DNA from 3 places in the Kitasatospora sp. NPDC056327 genome. Region 2 is predicted to be linked to each of the others. Evidence: riboswitches for the same ligand, from Rfam matches in the RefSeq annotation. Region 2 holds a riboswitch; each other region holds the start of a gene.

Region 1 (5,388 bases), on a different contig from region 2:
CGGCGGGCAGGGCCGCGTGGCCGGCGGTGACCAGGACGAACAGCGCCGTGACGGCGAGGAACAGGTAGCCGGGCGAGGAGAGCACGAACGGCCCGGCGATCAGCGGCCCCACCGCCATGCCCGCGTTGAGGGCGGCGTTGCCGGCCGACAGGAACGCCGGCCGGCGTTCGTCGTCGACGCCCCGTACCAGGTAGGCCTTGTTGGCGGGCAGGTACAGTGCGGCGCCGCAGCAGGTCAGCACGAGCGCGCCGACCGCCAGCGGCGGCCAGCGCAGCGCGAGCAGCAGGCCGACGAAGCCCGCCGTGCGGACGGTGAGTGCCCACAGCATGGTGTGCCGCAGGCCGATCCGCTCGGCCAGTGCGCCGCCGGCGATGCCGCCGGAGAACTGCACGAGGGAGGCCGCCGCCAGCACGACGCCGACCGTGCCGAGGCCCATGCCGAGCCGCTCGTGCAGGAAGACCGACATGAACGGCAGCACCATGAAGCTGCCGAGCGGGATCAGGAACGAGCTGAGCAGCAGGAACCGCAGCGGCCCGTCGAGCGTGCCGAGGGCGGCCCTCAGCCCGGCCGGGCCGGCGGCGCGCTCAGCCACCGTCGGCCCCGCCGCCCCCGCCCTCACCGGCGGCCCCCGGGGCGGGCGCGGGGTCGGGCGCGGGCCCGAGCACCGGAACGGGCCCGGGCGCGGACGTGGGCCCGGCCGGTTCGGTGAGCACCCGCAGGGCGTTGGCGGCGGCGACCGCGTGGTGGGTGGCCAGCTCCGCGGTGTCGCCCTCGGCGTAGACGATGCCCGCGTAGCCCCGGCTGTCGGCCAGGTGCTCGACCAGGTCGCCCGGCGCCCTGACCGGGTACCAGGCGGGCGAGCCGGGCAGGCCGGCCAGCCGCTCCAGCCCGGCGACACCGGTGAACACCCCGGGCGCGGCCGGGTAGCCGAGGACGAAGGCGACGGCGGGGCCACCGGGCGGCTCGGCGTCCATCAGCGCGGGCCGGCGGCCGAGCGCGGCCTCGACCAGCGCCTCGTACACGTTGACGCCGAGCGCGCGGCACAGGCCCTCGCCGACCAGCGCGCCGCCGATCCGGGGGTTGATCTCGACGACCTCCGGACCGTCCGCGGTCAGCACGAACTCCACGTGCGCGAAGCGGTCGGTGTAGCCGACGGCGGCCAGGACGTCGCCCAGCCACCGCTCCAGCGCCGCCCGGCGCGGCTCCGGGAACGCCACCGGGAACGCCGTGATCTCCTCGCGGAAGTACGGCTCGGGCGACATCAGCCGGCTGGAGACGCCCAGCAGCCTGGTCCGGCCGTCCCAGCCGAGCGTCTCGGCGCTGTACACCGGCCCGGCGAAGTACGGTTCGGCGAACAGCCGGCCGCGGAACTCCCGCCCGGCGGCCTCGGCGAGGACGGCGTCCAGCTCCGCCGGGTCGCGCACCAGCCAGACGTTCTGGCTGCCGGTGCCCGCGGTGTCCTTGAGGACGGCGGGCAGGCCGGGCTCCTTGAGGATTGCCTCCGCCGTCTCCGGGCCGGCCCCGGTGACCGGTACCGCGCGGCCGCGGGTCAGCCCGGCCTCGTACAGCCGGCGGCGCACCGCCGACTTGTCGCGGGTCAGCCGCAGCACGGCCGGGTCGAGGCCTGGCAGGCCGAGCCGTTCGGCGAGTTCGGCGGCGACCAGCGTCCAGGTGTCGGTGGAGCTGATCAGGCCGCGCGGCCGCGGGGAGCGTTCCAGCAGCGCGGTGAGGCCGTCGACGTCGAAGGTCTCGGTCTCCACGACGTCCAGCGCGTCGGCCGGCAGCCGGTCCAGCTCGTAGGTGTAGTAGGACCGGTCGCGGGTGAGCAGGGTCAGCCGCTCACCGAGCGCGTCGGCGGCGCGCACCAGGTGACCGAGGCCGAAGGTGAGCGACTCCAGGCAGACGATGCTCATGCCGCCCGCTCCTTCGGGTGCGGCGGGCACGCGGTGCGCCGCCAGGCCATCGTGGACCAGGGCATGGACATCTCCTCGGGGGCGGAGACCTCGACCGGTTTCAACGCGGCCGGGTCGGGGGCTTCGGCGTGCCGGGCGAAGACGCGCTCGACGTAGCGGTGACCGGTGTCGGCACCGATCACCAGGTGCAGCCGGTCGGGGTGGCGGCGCGCCTCGTAGGTCGCGGCCAGGTAGCCGGCGCCGGTGGACAGCCCGGCGAAGACGGCGTGGTCGCGCAGCAGGGCGACGGCGCCCGCCATCGCGTGGGTGAAGTCCAGCCAGTGGATGCCGTCGTAGAGGTGGTGGCGGACGTTGTCGAAGACGATGGAGGAGCCGATCCCGGCGATGATCGCCTCCGGGTCGTGGTGCCCCTGGCTGCCGAAGGTGACGCTGCCGAAGGGCTGCACCCCGACCAGCCGCACCGACGGGTCGAAGGCGCGCAGCCGGGTCGCCACCCCGCCGGTCGAGGCACCGGAGCCGACGCCGCCGACGACGGTCAGCGCGGCGCCGGGGAAGGCGGCCGTGATCCGGTCGGCGACGTCGTGGTAGCCGAGGTAGTGGATGTCGTCGTGGTACTGCCGCATCCAGTGCCAGTCCGGGTGCACGGCCAGCAGTTCGCGCACCCGCCGCACCCGCAGCTCCTGGTCCAGCTTGAGGTCGCGGGAGGGCACGACCTGCTCGACGGTGGCGCCGAGGATCTCCAGCTGGGCGCGGGTGGTGGCGTCGACGGTGGTGGAGGCGACGATGTGGCAGTGCATGCCGTAGCGGTGGCAGGCGAGCGCCAGCGCGTAGGCGTAGATGCCGCTGGAGCTGTCCACCAGGGTCTGGCCCGGGTGGACGGTGCCGCGTTCCAGCAGGTGGCGGACGGCGGCGAGCGCCGAGTAGATCTTCATCGACTCGAACCGGACCAGCACGAGGCCGTCGGTGAGCCGGACGAGATCGGGGACCTTCAGGGCGTCGGCGATGTGGGGGTGGATCACCTGTAGCCTCCTTGGGCGAAGGAACACTGGTGGCCGAGCGTGTGGAAGAACGCGGACAGGTCCGACTTGAGCGCGGCGTCGGGGCGTCCGGGGAGCAGGTAGCCGATCAGGCAGCCGGTGTGGGCGACGAAGATCCCGTCGGCGCCGAACTCCTCGCGGTGGGCGAGCAGTTCGTCGAACGTGGCCTTGGGGAGGACCTGCTGGGAGAGCGTGGCGCTCACCGTGGCCGTCCGCGCGACGGCGGCCGGGTCGCCCGCGGCGAAGCCCTTCAGCAGGTCGGTCAGGCAGCGCCGGTACTCCTCGCCGTGCCGCCGGTAGTGCCCGAGCAGCAGGTCGGTGACGGCGGCGGTGTCCACCGTCCCGGGCTCGGTGATGTACGCGGTGTGGAAGCCGATTCCGGCGCCCATCCGCCGCACCACCCGGTGCCGGCCGCTCAGGTAGAGGGCGAACTCGTCGAGGAAGACGCTGTCCGCGCGCTCGATCTCGCGCAGCACGGCGAGCACCACCCCGGTGTCGTACGGCAGCGCGAAGATCCGGAACAGACAGCGCAGTGTCGCCACGATGTCGGCGGTCGAACTCGCCATGCCCACACCGACGGTGAGGTCGGAGTGCACGCACCAGCGGCCCGGCGGCAGGGTCAGTCCGAAGCGCTCCAGGAACAGCCGGGCCGCCGTCGCGGCCTTCTCCCCGAGCGGCAGCGGCCCCGGTGGGTCCGTCCCCGGGGTGAAGTGCACCCAGGAGTGGCGGTCGACGGGGAACGACACCACCGCGATGTCGGGCCGGGGGCCGGCGTGCAGCGGCCCCTGGTACAGCTCGCCCAGGGTGCCGTGGCAGACACCGGAGACCGTGCCGCCCGGCGGCGGGGCGGGCCGGGCCCCTCCGGTGGGGGTCACCGGGGCACCACCCGGGCCGCCGGACGGCGGGTCGGCCGGCGCCCGGTGCGGGCGGGCGGAACTCGCGCGGTCACGGACACGTACTCCTCCTCGTTCCGAGCCCCGCGTGACGACCCGGAGGAGGAAGGTACGGCGCGTCGTCGCACGCTGCGCAGCCGTCCGTACCGCCGACCCGGTCCACGAGGTCACCGTGCACAGCCCGCACGTGGGGGTGCGGGCGCAGCGGCAGGTCTTCGGACTCGTGGGCCGGTGCGCCGGGGGCGGCGCACGCCTACCGGCCGTCGCTTGCCGGGCCGGGGCGGAGCCCGGTCCCGGTGCTGTTGACGGCTTTCGTTCCCACTCACCGCTGCGGGACAGTCCCGGTTTCCCACCGGGTTCCCTCTTGCGTCGCGCTGCCGAGGTCGGGTCGGACAGGAGGCGCGAACCAGCTGCGGACACGAGCATACGGGGGCTCGCGCTCCGGTGGCAGAGCGCGCGCGCACGGTTGTCCGAATGCCGTCGGTCCGCGGGCCGGGGCGTCGGGGCGCTGCGGCGGAAGGACCGGCGGCGCACGTGTCACTCTGGCCGGATACGGGCTCGGCAAGGCGGAACCCCTCCGTCACACTTGTTCGACCCACCTCCCGCTGTACACCGTCAAACGGTGTCCCGCCGTTCCGGAAGGTCCACGATGCTGCCTGAGACGACGCCGCGGGGCGACGGTCCGGACGCCCCGCCCGCCGCCGGACGACGGCCCGCCGAACGCGTCGCCCTCCGCTCCGACCTGCGGGCCGCACTGCCCGACGCGGGCGCGGCGTTCGGCGTCACCGCGGCGGTGTTCCTGCTGCTGTACGTCCGGATGAACGCCGGCACCTCGGCGACGGTGGCGGTCATGCCGTTCATGGACGACGCGGGCACGTACTGGATGTACCTGCTGAGCCAGGCGTTCGGCTGGTCGGGGCTGCTGTGGGCGTGGGGGACGGTGGTGCTCGGGCTGCTGCTGTCCGGGCCGCGGCCCGCCCGGCTACCGGTCGCGCGGCAGACCCTGGAGCGCTGGCACCGCACGACGAGCCTGACCACGACGGCCCTGATGTTCGCGCACGCGCTGCTGTTCGCGGCCGAACTCGTGCGCTACGAGGCCGAGTCGACGTGGGGCGACCGGCTCTGGTCGGGGTTCGCCGACAGCTTCGTGCCCGGCTGGTACGACTCCGGCACCGGCCGGACCGCCATCCCGCTCGGGCAGGGCGCGCTCTACCTGGCCGTGCCACTCGGCCTGCTGTTCTACGTGCGGCACCGGATCGGGCCGAACACCTGGCGCCGGCTGCACCGCTTCGTGATCGTCGTCTACGTGCTGAGCGTCTGGCACACGCTGCTCTACGGGACCAACGTCTGGTACGGCGAGTGGCCGCGCACCGTCGTGTGGCTGCTGCAAGTGCCGCTCGCCGTACTGCTGTTGGTCCGGCTGCTGCGGCCCGCCCGGCGGGCCGAGCGGCTGGGGGCACCGGGGGCCGGCGGGGCGCGGGCGCTGCCGGCGTGGGTGGTGCGGGCGCTCGGACGGGTCGCGGTGGCGGCCGTCGTGGTCGGCCT
Region 2 (5,388 bases):
ACCGGCGCCCCTCCCGGTGGCGCCGCCGGTGCCCGCCGGTTCCACCGGGCACTTCCTGCTGCCGTCCGGCGCGCCCGTCCAGCTGCCCGCCCACCCGCCGCGGCAGCATGCGCCCGCCGGCCCGATCGCGGTGCTGCTGATCGGCCCGGCCGGCGCCGGCAAGACCACGGTGGCCCGCCACTGGGCCGAGCGGCGCCCCGCCCCGACCGCGCACATCAGCCTCGACGACGTCCGCGAGTGGGTGCAGTCCGGCTTCGCCAACCCGCAGTCCGGCTGGAACGACGCCTCCGAGGCGCAGTACCGGCTGGCCCGCCGCACCTGCGGCTTCGCCTGCCGCAACTACCTGGCCAACGGCATCTCCTGCATCATCGACGACGCCGTCTTCCCCAACCGCCCGGCGATCGGCCTCGGCGGCTGGAAGCGGCACATCGGCCCCGGCATGATCCCGGTGGTGCTGCTGCCCAGCCTGGACTCGGTGCTCGGCCGCAACGCCCGGCGCAGCGGCAACCGCCGGCTCGGTGACGAGGAGGTGGCCCGGATCCACGGCCGGATGGCCGGCTGGTACAACTCGGGCCTGCCGATCATCGACAACTCCCACCTCGACGTGGCCGCCACGGCGGCCGAGCTGGACCGGGTGATCCTGGCCCGGCTGATGGGCGTCCCGGTCCGCTGAGCCCGGCCGCCGGCCGTCCGCGGCCGGTGCTCCGGGCGGGCCGGGCTGTCGGTGCCGGCTGCGATGATGGACGCGTCCTGAACGAACCACCGGGGGGAGCCGCGCCCGTGCCGGAAGGCCACATCATCCACCGCCTCGCCGCCGAGAACCACCGTGCCTTCGGCGGCCGGCCGGTCCGTGCCAGCAGTCCGCAGGGCCGCTTCGCGGACGGCGCCAAGCTGATCGACGGGCGGGAGCTGACCGCGGCGGAGGCCACCGGCAAGCACCTGTTCCTCGGCTTCGGCGAGGACGCCTGGGTGCACGTCCACCTCGGGCTGTACGGCGGGTTCACCTTCGGCGAGCCGGGTGACGGCCCGGTGCCCGAGCCGGTCGGCCTGGTCCGGCTGCGGCTGGCGAACGACGAGCACTTCGCGGACCTGCGCGGTCCCAACACCTGTGCGCTGATCACCGGCGCGGAGAAGGCCGCGGTGGCCCGCCGCCTCGGTCCGGACCCGCTGCGCGCGGACGCCGACCCGGACGCCGCCTGGCGGCGGATCTCCGGCAGCCGCACCACGATCGCCGCGTTGCTGATGGACCAGAAGGTGCTGGCGGGCGTCGGCAACGTGTACCGCGCCGAGGTGCTGTTCCGGCACGGCATCGACCCGCACCGGGCCGGCCGCGACCTGCGCCGTGCCGAGTGGGACGCGATCTGGGCGGACCTGGTCGCCCTGATGCGCGAGGGCGTCGGCGCGGGCCGGATCGACACGGTCCGTCCCGAGCACACCCCCGAGGTGATGGGCCGGCCGCCGCGGGTCGACGACCACGGCGGCGAGGTCTACGTCTACCGGCGCGCGGGGCAGCCCTGTCTGGTCTGCGGAACCGACGTCCGTGCCGAGGAGCACGCCTCCCGCAACCTCTTCTGGTGCCCGTTCTGCCAGCCCGCCGCCGCCTGGACGTGAGGCGGCGCGGGAGGGCGTGAGCGGTCGTGAGGTGACGCCGGCTCCGGTCCGGCCGGGCCGGCGTCAGCCCGCCGAAGCCCCGTCGGCGTCACCGGCGCACTGGTCCAGCAGGGGGCGCAGGCCGGCGTCCACGAGCCGGTAGCGCACGACACGTCCCTCCTTCTCGCCCGCGACCACGCCTGCCGTCCGGAGCAGGCGCAGGGCCTGCGAGACGGCGGGGTCGCGCATGCCGGTGGCGACCGCGAGGTCGGTGACGGCGAGCGGGCCGGTGCGGTGCAGGGCGAGCAGCAGGGCGAGCCGTCCGGGGTCGGCGAGCAGCGCGAAGCGGTCGGCCCAGGAGCGGACCCCGGCGGTGTCGCCGATGGCCGCGATGGCCTCGCAGACCCGGTGGCCGTCGATGGTGCGGTGGCCCGCGCGGTCGGCCGGTACGAGATGCATGCGGCCCATTCTCGCAGGCGGGGCCCTGTGATCCTGGACACCTGCGCAGGTGCGCAGCCTTGCACGGGTTGTCCGCCGACCCCTACGGTGTTCCCCGCCGTGGTGCTCGGGAAGACCGGTGACGGACCCTCAGGGGTCCCAGTCCGGAGCGGCCCTCGCCACTGTGATCGGGGGAAGTCGTCCGTACCCACGACGCCACTGGGCGCTTCGCGCGCCTGGGAAGGCGGGTACGGGAGCCCCGTCAGCCAGGAGACCGGCCACGGCATCTCACGACGTCATTCCACGAGGTGCTGGAGCGTGATCCGAGCATGACCCTGCCCGAAACCGCCGCCGTCCCGACGGCGCCCGCGTCCCTTCCCGCGTTCCGCTGGCGGCGTGAGGACACCCTGCGCACGGCCGGCCTGATGGGCGTGATCCTCGCCATGCACGTGGTGGCGTTCGGCACGCTGGTCTTCCTGGTCGCACCCGAGAGGTACGAGGTCGGCACCCAGGTCTTCGGGGTGGGCCTGGGCATCACCGCCTACACCCTCGGCATGCGGCACGCCTTCGACGCCGACCACATCGCGGTCATCGACAACACCACCCGCAAGCTGATGGCGGACGGCCGGCGCCCGGTCTCGGTGGGCTTCTGGTTCGCCCTCGGCCACTCCTCGATGGTGGTGCTGATGGCCGCCCTGGTGGCGGGCGGCGCCCAGCTGGCGAACACCCTGATGGACGACGGGTCCGCCACCCACCAGTGGCTCGGCGTGGTCGGGACCTCGGCCTCCGGCGCCTTCCTCTACCTGATCGGCGCCCTCAACCTGGCGGCGCTGTTCGGCATCCTCAAGGTGTTCCGCAGGATGCGGGCGGGGTCGTTCGACGAGGCCGAGCTGGAGGCGCACCTGAACTCGCGCGGCTTCCTGGCCCGGGTGCTGAACCGGGCGACCCGCTCGATCACCCGGCCCGGGCAGATGTTCCCGGTCGGCATGGTGCTGGGCCTGGGCTTCGACACCGCGACCGAGGTCACCCTGATGGTGATGGCCGGCTCGGGCGCCGCCTCCGGCCTGCCGTGGTACGCGATCGTCTGCCTGCCGCTGCTGTTCGCGGCCGGGATGAGCCTGTTCGACACCCTCGACGGCACCTTCATGAACTTCGCCTACCAGTGGGCGTTCTCCAACCCGGTGCGGAAGGTGTACTACAACCTGACGATCACCGGTCTGTCGATCGCGGTGGCGTTCGTGATCGGGACCATCGAGCTGGTCGGAGTGCTGCACGAGAAGCTGGACCTCACCGACCCGGTGAGCGGCTGGATCGCGGAGATCTCGCTGGACAACGTCGGGTACGCGATCGTCGGTCTGTTCGTGGTCGTCTGGGCGGCGGCCATCGCCTACTGGCGGCTGGCCGGGGTGGAGCGGAAGTGGGGCTCCGGGGCCGCGCCGGGAGCGCGGTAGCGGTGCCGGCCGGGCCCCCGCGGGCCCGGCCGGTGGCGTTCGGCAGGCGGATCGGGGCCCGGGTTCGTACGCTCGACGCATGGCTGATGCGTACGCGGGCCGGCGGGAGCGGTTGCGGGAGCACTGCAGTGCGTCCGGGGCCGACGCGGCGCTGATCACCCGGGCGGCGAACGTGCGGTACCTCACCGGCTGCCCGCCGTGCGGGGCGGCCCTGCTGCTCACCCGGGAGCGCGCGCTGCTCGCGCTGCCGGACGACCTCCCGCCGGACGACACCGGCGAGCACCTGATCACCCCCGAGGTCACCCGGCTCCCGGTGGCGGCCGGGGCGGACACCGCGGTCGCCGCGGCGGCGGCCGTGACCGGGCTGGGGGTGACCGGGCTGGCGGTGGAGGAGCACGACCTGACGGTCACCCGGCACCGGACGGTCGCCGGGCTCGCCGAGGGGGTGCGGCTGACGGACGTGGGGCGGGCGGTGGAGCGGCTGCGGCTGGTCAAGGACGAGCACGAGATCGCCGACCTGCGGATCGCCGCGGAGATCGCCGACCAGGCGCTCGGCGAACTGCTGGAGTCGATCCTGGTCGGCCGCACCGAGCGGCACCTGGCGATGGAGCTGGAGCGCCGGATGATCGACCACGGCGCGGACCGGGCGGCCTTCCCGGTCTCGGTCGGCACGGGCAGCCACTCGGGCCGGCAGGCCCACCAGCCCACCGACCGCCGGGTCGAGGAGGGCGACTTCCTGACGGTGGTGCTCGGCGCGCAGTACCGCGGGTACGGGGTGTCGACCGCCCGGACCTTCGTGATCGGGGCCGCCCCGGCGCCCTGGCAGGTCGAGCTGCACCGGCTGGTGTTCCGCGCCCAGCGGGCCGGCCGGGAGGCGCTCGGACCGGGGGTCGAGCAGTGCGTGCCCGACCGGGCGGCCCGGGAGATCCTGCGGGCGGCGGGGCACGCGGACGGCTCCCCGCACCCGGTCGGCCACGGCATCGGGCTGGAGATCCGGGAGGCACCGCGTCTCGGCCCCACGGACATGGGTAAACTGGACAGTCGCGTGCCGGTCACCGTCGGCCCGGGGGTGCACCTCCCGGGGCGGGGCGGGGTCCGGATCGAGGACACGCTCGTGGTGCGCCCCCCGGAGGAGGGCGGGCCCGAGCTGCTCACCATCACCACCAAGGAGCTCCTCGCCCTGTGACGCAGGTGTGCCACAGGACGCGACCCCTTGGTTCCTTGACAGCTATATCCAGGAGTAAGTGCGCCCGTGGCTTCCACGAACGATCTCAAGAACGGCATGGTCCTCAAGCTGGAGGGCGGCAAGCTCTGGTCCGTCGTCGAGTTCCAGCACGTCAAGCCCGGCAAGGGCCCGGCCTTCGTGCGTACCAAGCTCAAGGAGGTCCTGACGGGCAAGGTCGTCGACAAGACCTTCAACGCGGGCACCAAGGTCGAGACCGCCAACGTCGACAAGCGCACCATGCAGTTCTCGTACAAGGACGGCGAGAACTTCGTGTTCATGGACATGGACACCTACGACCAGCTGACCATCGAGCCGGGCGTGGTCGGCGACGCCGCCAAGTACCTGCTGGAGGGCTTCGACGCGCTCGTCGCCGTGAACGAGGGCGCGGTGCTGTACATCGAGCTCCCGGCCGCGGTCGAGCTCGTCATCTCCGAGACCGAGCCGGGCGTCCAGGGCGACCGCTCCACCGGTGGCACCAAGCCGGCGAAGCTGGAGACCGGCGCCGAGATCCAGGTGCCGCTCTTCATCACCACCGGCGAGAAGGTCAAGGTCGACACCCGCGACGGCAGCTACCTCGGCCGGGTGAAGTAAGTCCGTGTCGTCCGCACGCACCAAGGCCCGCACGCGAGCCTTCCAGATCCTGTTCGAGGCCGATCACCGCGGGGTCGACCCGCTGACCGTCCT
Region 3 (5,388 bases), on a different contig from region 2:
GCTGACCAGCACCCGCACCCCGTCCGGGTAGCGGCAGGACTCCAGGAAGGCGAGGCGGTCGGCCTGGAGCACCACCCGTTCCAGGGTGTGGCTCGTCTCGCGGCCGTAGAGGTCGTCCAGCAGCGCGCCGATCTCGTCCCGGCCGTGCACCACGAGCGGGTGGCTGGGCTGGGTCGCGCGGTCGACCACGCGCAGCTCGGCGTCGTCCGCGTAGAGCGCCAGCAGGGCGCCGGCGTCGGCCCGCTCGATCCCCTCGCGCAGGGCCCGGACGTCGAAGGCGGACGGTGCGGCCATGGTGGTCATGTTCTCGCTCCTCCGGTCGGTTCCGCCGGTCCGTACTGTCGAGCGTACGCCCGGCGGGACCGGCCGGAGGGCGGGCGGGGAGGGCCGCGGCTCAGCCGGCCGGGACGGTCCGCAGGTACTCGGCCAGGGCGGTGATCGCGGCGGGGTTGCGGGGGCTCTCCACCAGGTCGGCGTAGTCGAGCACGAAGATCCGGTCGTTGCGGACCGCCGAGACCCCGGCCAGCGGCGGGAAGGACTTCAGGAACCGCCGCTTCGCCTCCGCGTCGGGGGTGCCGTAGTCGTTGATCACGATCACCTCGGGGTCGCGCCGGACCACGCTCTCCCAGCCCACGGTGGTCCAGGAGTCGGCGACGTCGCCCATCACGTTCCGCCCGCCCGCCTTGGCGATGACCTCCTCCGGTGCGCCGAACCGGCCCGAGGTGTACGGCTTGTCCTCGCCGCTGTCGTACAGGAAGACGCCCGGCCGGCGGGCCGGCTCGGGCACGGCGGCGATCTGCGCCCGGAACCCGGCGATCAGCCGGTCGGCCCGGTCCCGGACGTCGAAGATCTCGCCCAGGTTGGCGAGGTCGGTCCAGAGCGCGTCGAGCGGGGACATCACCCCGCGCTCGGAGCCCTTGCCGCTGCGGCAGGACTCGGTGAGCACGTAGGAGCCGATGCCGAGGCCGGACAGGGTCTGCGGGGTGACGCCGAGGCTCTCGTCGAAGCCGTAGTGCCAGCCGGCGAACACCAGGTCGGCCTTCGCCTCCAGGGCGATCTCCTTGGTGATCCGGTCCCGGGAGAGCCAGGCGGTCCGCTGGTAGGCGTCCTTCCAGGCGACCGCGTCGACCCGGCCCTTGTCGTCGGGCATCACGTAGCCGGCCATCCGGTCCTCCAGGCCGAGCGCGAACATCAGCTCGGTGATGCCGACGTCGTTGGTCACCGTGCGGGCCGGCTTCTCCCGGAAGGTGATCTCCGTGCCGCAGTTGGTCACGGTCACCGGGTAGTGGGCGGAGGCGGCGGTGGCGCCGTCGCCCCGCGGGGCTATCTCGGCGCCGCAGCCGGTGAGGGCGACGGCGAGCAGGGCGGCGGCGGCAACGGCCTTGGTGCGCATGGGGATCCTCGCGAGGGGGCGGTGGGGAGGGCGTCGGTGCGGTTACGGGAGGCGGTCGAGCAGCAGCCGCAGGGCGCCGGTGACCGGGTGCGCCACGGGTGTCGCCCGGACCTTGAACACCTCGGCCAGCAGACCGGGTTCGAGCACCTCGGCGGGCGGTCCGGAAGCGACGATCCGGCCGTCCGCGACCACGTACAGCAGGTCGCAGTGGCCGGCGGCGAGGTCCAGGTCGTGCAGTGCGGTCAGCACGGTCGGACCGGCCTCCCGGACCAGCGCCAGGACCTCCAGCCGGTGGGCGATGTCCAGGTGGTTGGTGGGCTCGTCGAGGACCAGCACCCGGGGCTCCTGGACCAGCGCGCGGGCGATCAGCACCCGCTGCTTCTCGCCGCCGGACAGGCTCAGGAAGCCACGGGCCGCCAGGTGCGCGGCGCCGACCCGGCGCAGCGCCCCGGTGCAGCGGTCGGTGTCCCCGGCGGACGGCCCGGCCAGGGCGCCGCGCCGGTGCGGCAGCCGGCCCATGGCGACCACCTCGGCCACCGTGAAGTCGAACTCGGCGGAGTGCTCCTGCGGCAGCGCGGCCACCCGCCGGGCGGCCTCGCGCGGGGCGAGCGCGTGCAGGTCCTCGCCGTCCAGCAGGACGGCGCCGGCGGCGGGCCGCAGGGCCCGGTAGACGCAGCGCAGCAGGGTGGACTTGCCGCTGCCGTTGGGGCCGATCAGGCCGACCACCCGACCGGCGGGGGCGCTCAGGGTGACGTCGTGGACCAGCCGGACACCGGCGAGGTCGACGCAGACGCCGTCGACGGCGAGGTCCAGGCCGGGCACGGGGCTCGTGGCGCTCACCGGCCGCCTCCGAAGGCGTAGCCGCGACGGCGCATCAGCAGCAGGAAGCAGGGCACCCCGAGGGCCGCGGTGACCACGCCGACCGGGAGTTCGGCGGGCGCCAGCAGGGTGCGGGAGACGATGTCCACCCAGACCAGCAGCAGGGCCCCGGCGAGCGGAGCGACCAGCAGCACCCGGCGGTGGCCGGCGCCGACCAGCATCCGCACCAGGTGCGGGACCATCAGTCCGACGAAGCCGATCGCCCCGCTGACCGCGACCACGGTGCCGGTGACGGCCGCGGTCACCACGAACAGTTCGCGGCGCAGCCGGTCCGGGTCCACGCCGAGCGAGGCGGCCGTCTCGTCGCCCATCGCCAGCGCGTCCAGCCGGCCGGCCGAGCAGGCCAGGTGCACCAGGCCGGCCAGCACGGTGGCGGCGGCGATCGGCACCGAGCCCCAGGTGGCGCCGCCGAGGCTGCCGAGCAGCCACATCATCGCGGAGCGGGCGGCCTCGCCGCGGGCGGCGGCGAAGACCATCAGCGCGGTGACGGCGGAGAAGCCGTAGGACATCGCGGTGCCGGTGAGCACCAGCCGCAGCGGGGTGAGGCCGTGCGCGGTCCGGGCGGTCAGGTAGACCAGCACCATGGCGAGCAGGGCGGCGGCGAACGCGGAGGCGGAGAGCGCCCAGACGCCGAACGATGCGAAGGCGCCGAGCATCAGCACGGCGTTGGCGCCGACCGAGGCGCCGGAGGAGATGCCGAGCACGAACGGGTCGGCGAGCGCGTTGCGGACCATCGCCTGGACGGCGACCCCGGTGGCGGCCAGTCCGGCGCCGACCACGGCGGCCAGGACGGCGCGGGGCAGCCGGATCTCCCAGACGATCGCGTAGGCGGCGGCCTCGTCGGCCTCCAGCCGGCCGCCCGTCAGACCGGCGGCCAGCAGCCGCAGCACCCGGCCCGGGGCCAGTCCGGAGGAGCCCACCGCGACGGCGCAGACCAGCGAGAGCAGCAGGGCGGCGGCGAGGGCGGCGGCCAGCGCCGCGGCGGGTGTTCGGCGCGGGCCCGGCGGGGCCGCGGCGGTGGCCGGTGCGGTCGCGGTGCTGCTCACTGTGGCGCGCCTTGCCTCGGGCCGGGCGGGGCGCGGGGCGGCGTGCCCGGGCGCGGTCGTGCCGGGGCGCGATCCCCTCGCAGTCCACGGCGAGTTGTCGGGAGGTCGGCGTCCCCGGGCGATCGGGCTCACGGGCGCGGGGCACCGTTTACCGTTGCGGGTCAGCGCCGGAATCGCACCGGCTTCCCCCTGGGAACGCCCTGGCAGCATAACAAGCACTCGGGTCAGGCAACCCTTACCGCAGCGTTTGTGGCCGGGGACACACGAACGCCCCCGTCCGGCGCGGACGGGGGCGTTCGCAGGGGAGCGAGCGGGGATCAGCCCTGCTTGGTCTCCCAGAAGATCTTGTCGACCTCGGCGACGAGGTCCAGCAGCGCCTGGCCGGTGGCCGGGTCGGTGGACGCCTTGGCGGCCGAGGCGGCCTTCAGGGTGTCGTTGACCAGCTGGTGCAGCTGCGGGTACTTCTCGAAGTGCGGGGCCTTGAAGTAGTCGCTCCACAGCACCGAGATGTGGTGCTTGACGGCCTCGGCGCGCTGCTCCTTGATGATGACGGCGCGGGCCCGGAAGTGCGGGTCCTCGTTGGCCTGGTACTTCTCCTGGGTGGCCTTCACGGACTCGGCCTCGATGCGGGCCTGGGCCGGGTCGTACACGCCGCAGGGCAGGTCGCAGTGGGCGTGGGCGGTGGCGCGCGGTGCAAACAGACGAGAGAACATGGGAGTCCTTCCTTAGATCGTCTTCCCGCGCCCGAGATTACCCTTCGGGCCCGGCGGTTTCTCGGCCGGGCGGTGGGCCTAGGGCAAAAGGCCGAGCCGGAACCGGGTGAATCCGGACACCGGCGGGTGACGGACCGTGCGGCAGACTGGTGTGCGACAGCGGGCGCCCGGAGGAGGAGTCGTGGCACGGAGCGCGGAACCGGTGGAGGACCCCCCGGCGGGCGGCGCGCCGTTCGGGCTGATCGACGTGGCGGGGGACTCGATGGTGCCGACGCTGCGCGACGGGGACCGGCTGCTGGTCCGCTACGGCGCGCGGATCCGGCCCGGCGCGGTGGTGGTGTTCCGTCACCCGTTCCAGCAGAACCTGCTGGTGGTCAAGCGTGCCGACGGCCGCAGGCCGAAGGGCTGGTGGCTGCTCTCCGACAACCGGCCGGTCGACAGCGACAGCCGCAGCTACGGCGCGGTCCCGGACGAACTCGTGCTCGGCCGGGTGCTGCTGCGGCTGCGCCCCCGCCCGGTCTGGCTCGCGCCGGGCCGGCGGCTGGAACGGCTGCTGCTCGCCGCCCCGCTGGCCCGGATCCCCGGGCTCGCCCGACGCCTGGGCGTCTGGGTCCGCCCGGAGGAGCTGACGCCCTAGGGCCCGGCAGTGATCCACAAGAGACGCCCTAGCCCTGCCCGGCGGCGGCCGCCGCGGCCTCCTGGCGCTTGCGGGCGCGGTAGGCGGCGACGTTGGCGCGGGTCGCGCAGCGGTCCGAGCAGTACCGGCGGGAGCGGTTGGTCGAGGTGTCCAGGTAGGAGTTGCGGCAGGGGGCGGCCTGGCAGATGCCGAGCCGGTCGGCGCCGAGTTCGGTCAGGTGGACGGCGAGGCCCATGCAGGCGACGGCGCTGAAGTGGGCCGTGGCGGTGGGGGAGTTGTCGGCGAGGTGCAGGTGCCAGCGGGGCCGGCCGGCCTCGTCCAGGTAGTCGTGCCCGGAGACCAGGGGGCTCACCGGAAACTCCATCAGCAGGCTGTTCAGCAGGTCGACGCTGCGCACCTCCTCGCCGTCGGCGGCGGCCTCGAAGACCCCGCGCAGCCGGGTGCGGACGGCCCGCAGCCGGGGCAGGTCCGACTCGTCGGCGAGGTCGCGGGCCCGGGAGGAGTCCGAGAACAGGGCGCGCACCGCGTCCACCGACGTCAGTGCGTCGGTGCCGCGCTCGGGTTCCTCGGTGTTCACCAGCCGGACGGCCAGATCGGCGTACGAGGCGAGCTCCACGGTGGTCCTTCCAGAGATCGGTAACGGGCTGACTGGCTCTAGCCTATTACCCGGAGAGCCGAAGCGGGAAAGCGGCGGCGCCCGGCAGGATTCGGCCTGCCGGG

Evidence for each region. Region 2 has a riboswitch for cobalamin ahead of ACFCX4_RS20510 (HoxN/HupN/NixA family nickel/cobalt transporter). Riboswitches for the same ligand answer to the same signal wherever they lie in the genome.
Region 1: another riboswitch for cobalamin. It lies ahead of ACFCX4_RS12650 (hypothetical protein); the one in region 2 lies ahead of ACFCX4_RS20510 (HoxN/HupN/NixA family nickel/cobalt transporter).
Region 3: another riboswitch for cobalamin. It lies ahead of ACFCX4_RS18330 (FecCD family ABC transporter permease); the one in region 2 lies ahead of ACFCX4_RS20510 (HoxN/HupN/NixA family nickel/cobalt transporter).

The regions. Positions count from the first base shown of each region.
Region 1 covers NZ_JBHJRC010000066.1:4,002-9,389, reverse strand. Annotated here, with positions in the region: gene ACFCX4_RS12665 (MFS transporter) at 1-592, opposite strand, end outside; gene ACFCX4_RS12660 (ATP-grasp domain-containing protein) at 585-1,913, opposite strand; gene ACFCX4_RS12655 (cysteine synthase family protein) at 1,910-2,932, opposite strand; gene ACFCX4_RS12650 (hypothetical protein) at 2,929-3,825, opposite strand; cobalamin riboswitch at 4,053-4,209, opposite strand; gene ACFCX4_RS12645 (ferric reductase-like transmembrane domain-containing protein) at 4,493-5,388, shown strand, end outside.
Region 2 covers NZ_JBHJRC010000138.1:297-5,684, forward strand. Annotated here, with positions in the region: gene ACFCX4_RS20495 (AAA family ATPase) at 1-673, shown strand, start outside; gene ACFCX4_RS20500 (Fpg/Nei family DNA glycosylase) at 781-1,611, shown strand; gene ACFCX4_RS20505 (ArsR/SmtB family transcription factor) at 1,675-2,049, opposite strand; cobalamin riboswitch at 2,133-2,326, shown strand; gene ACFCX4_RS20510 (HoxN/HupN/NixA family nickel/cobalt transporter) at 2,358-3,479, shown strand; gene ACFCX4_RS20515 (M24 family metallopeptidase) at 3,559-4,665, shown strand; gene efp (elongation factor P) at 4,732-5,295, shown strand; gene nusB (transcription antitermination factor NusB) at 5,300-5,388, shown strand, end outside.
Region 3 covers NZ_JBHJRC010000112.1:11,774-17,161, reverse strand. Annotated here, with positions in the region: gene ACFCX4_RS18345 (nuclear transport factor 2 family protein) at 1-303, opposite strand, end outside; gene ACFCX4_RS18340 (ABC transporter substrate-binding protein) at 395-1,393, opposite strand; gene ACFCX4_RS18335 (ABC transporter ATP-binding protein) at 1,436-2,206, opposite strand; gene ACFCX4_RS18330 (FecCD family ABC transporter permease) at 2,230-3,318, opposite strand; cobalamin riboswitch at 3,418-3,556, opposite strand; gene sodN (superoxide dismutase, Ni) at 3,636-4,031, opposite strand; gene sodX (nickel-type superoxide dismutase maturation protease) at 4,213-4,668, shown strand; gene ACFCX4_RS18315 (CGNR zinc finger domain-containing protein) at 4,697-5,284, opposite strand.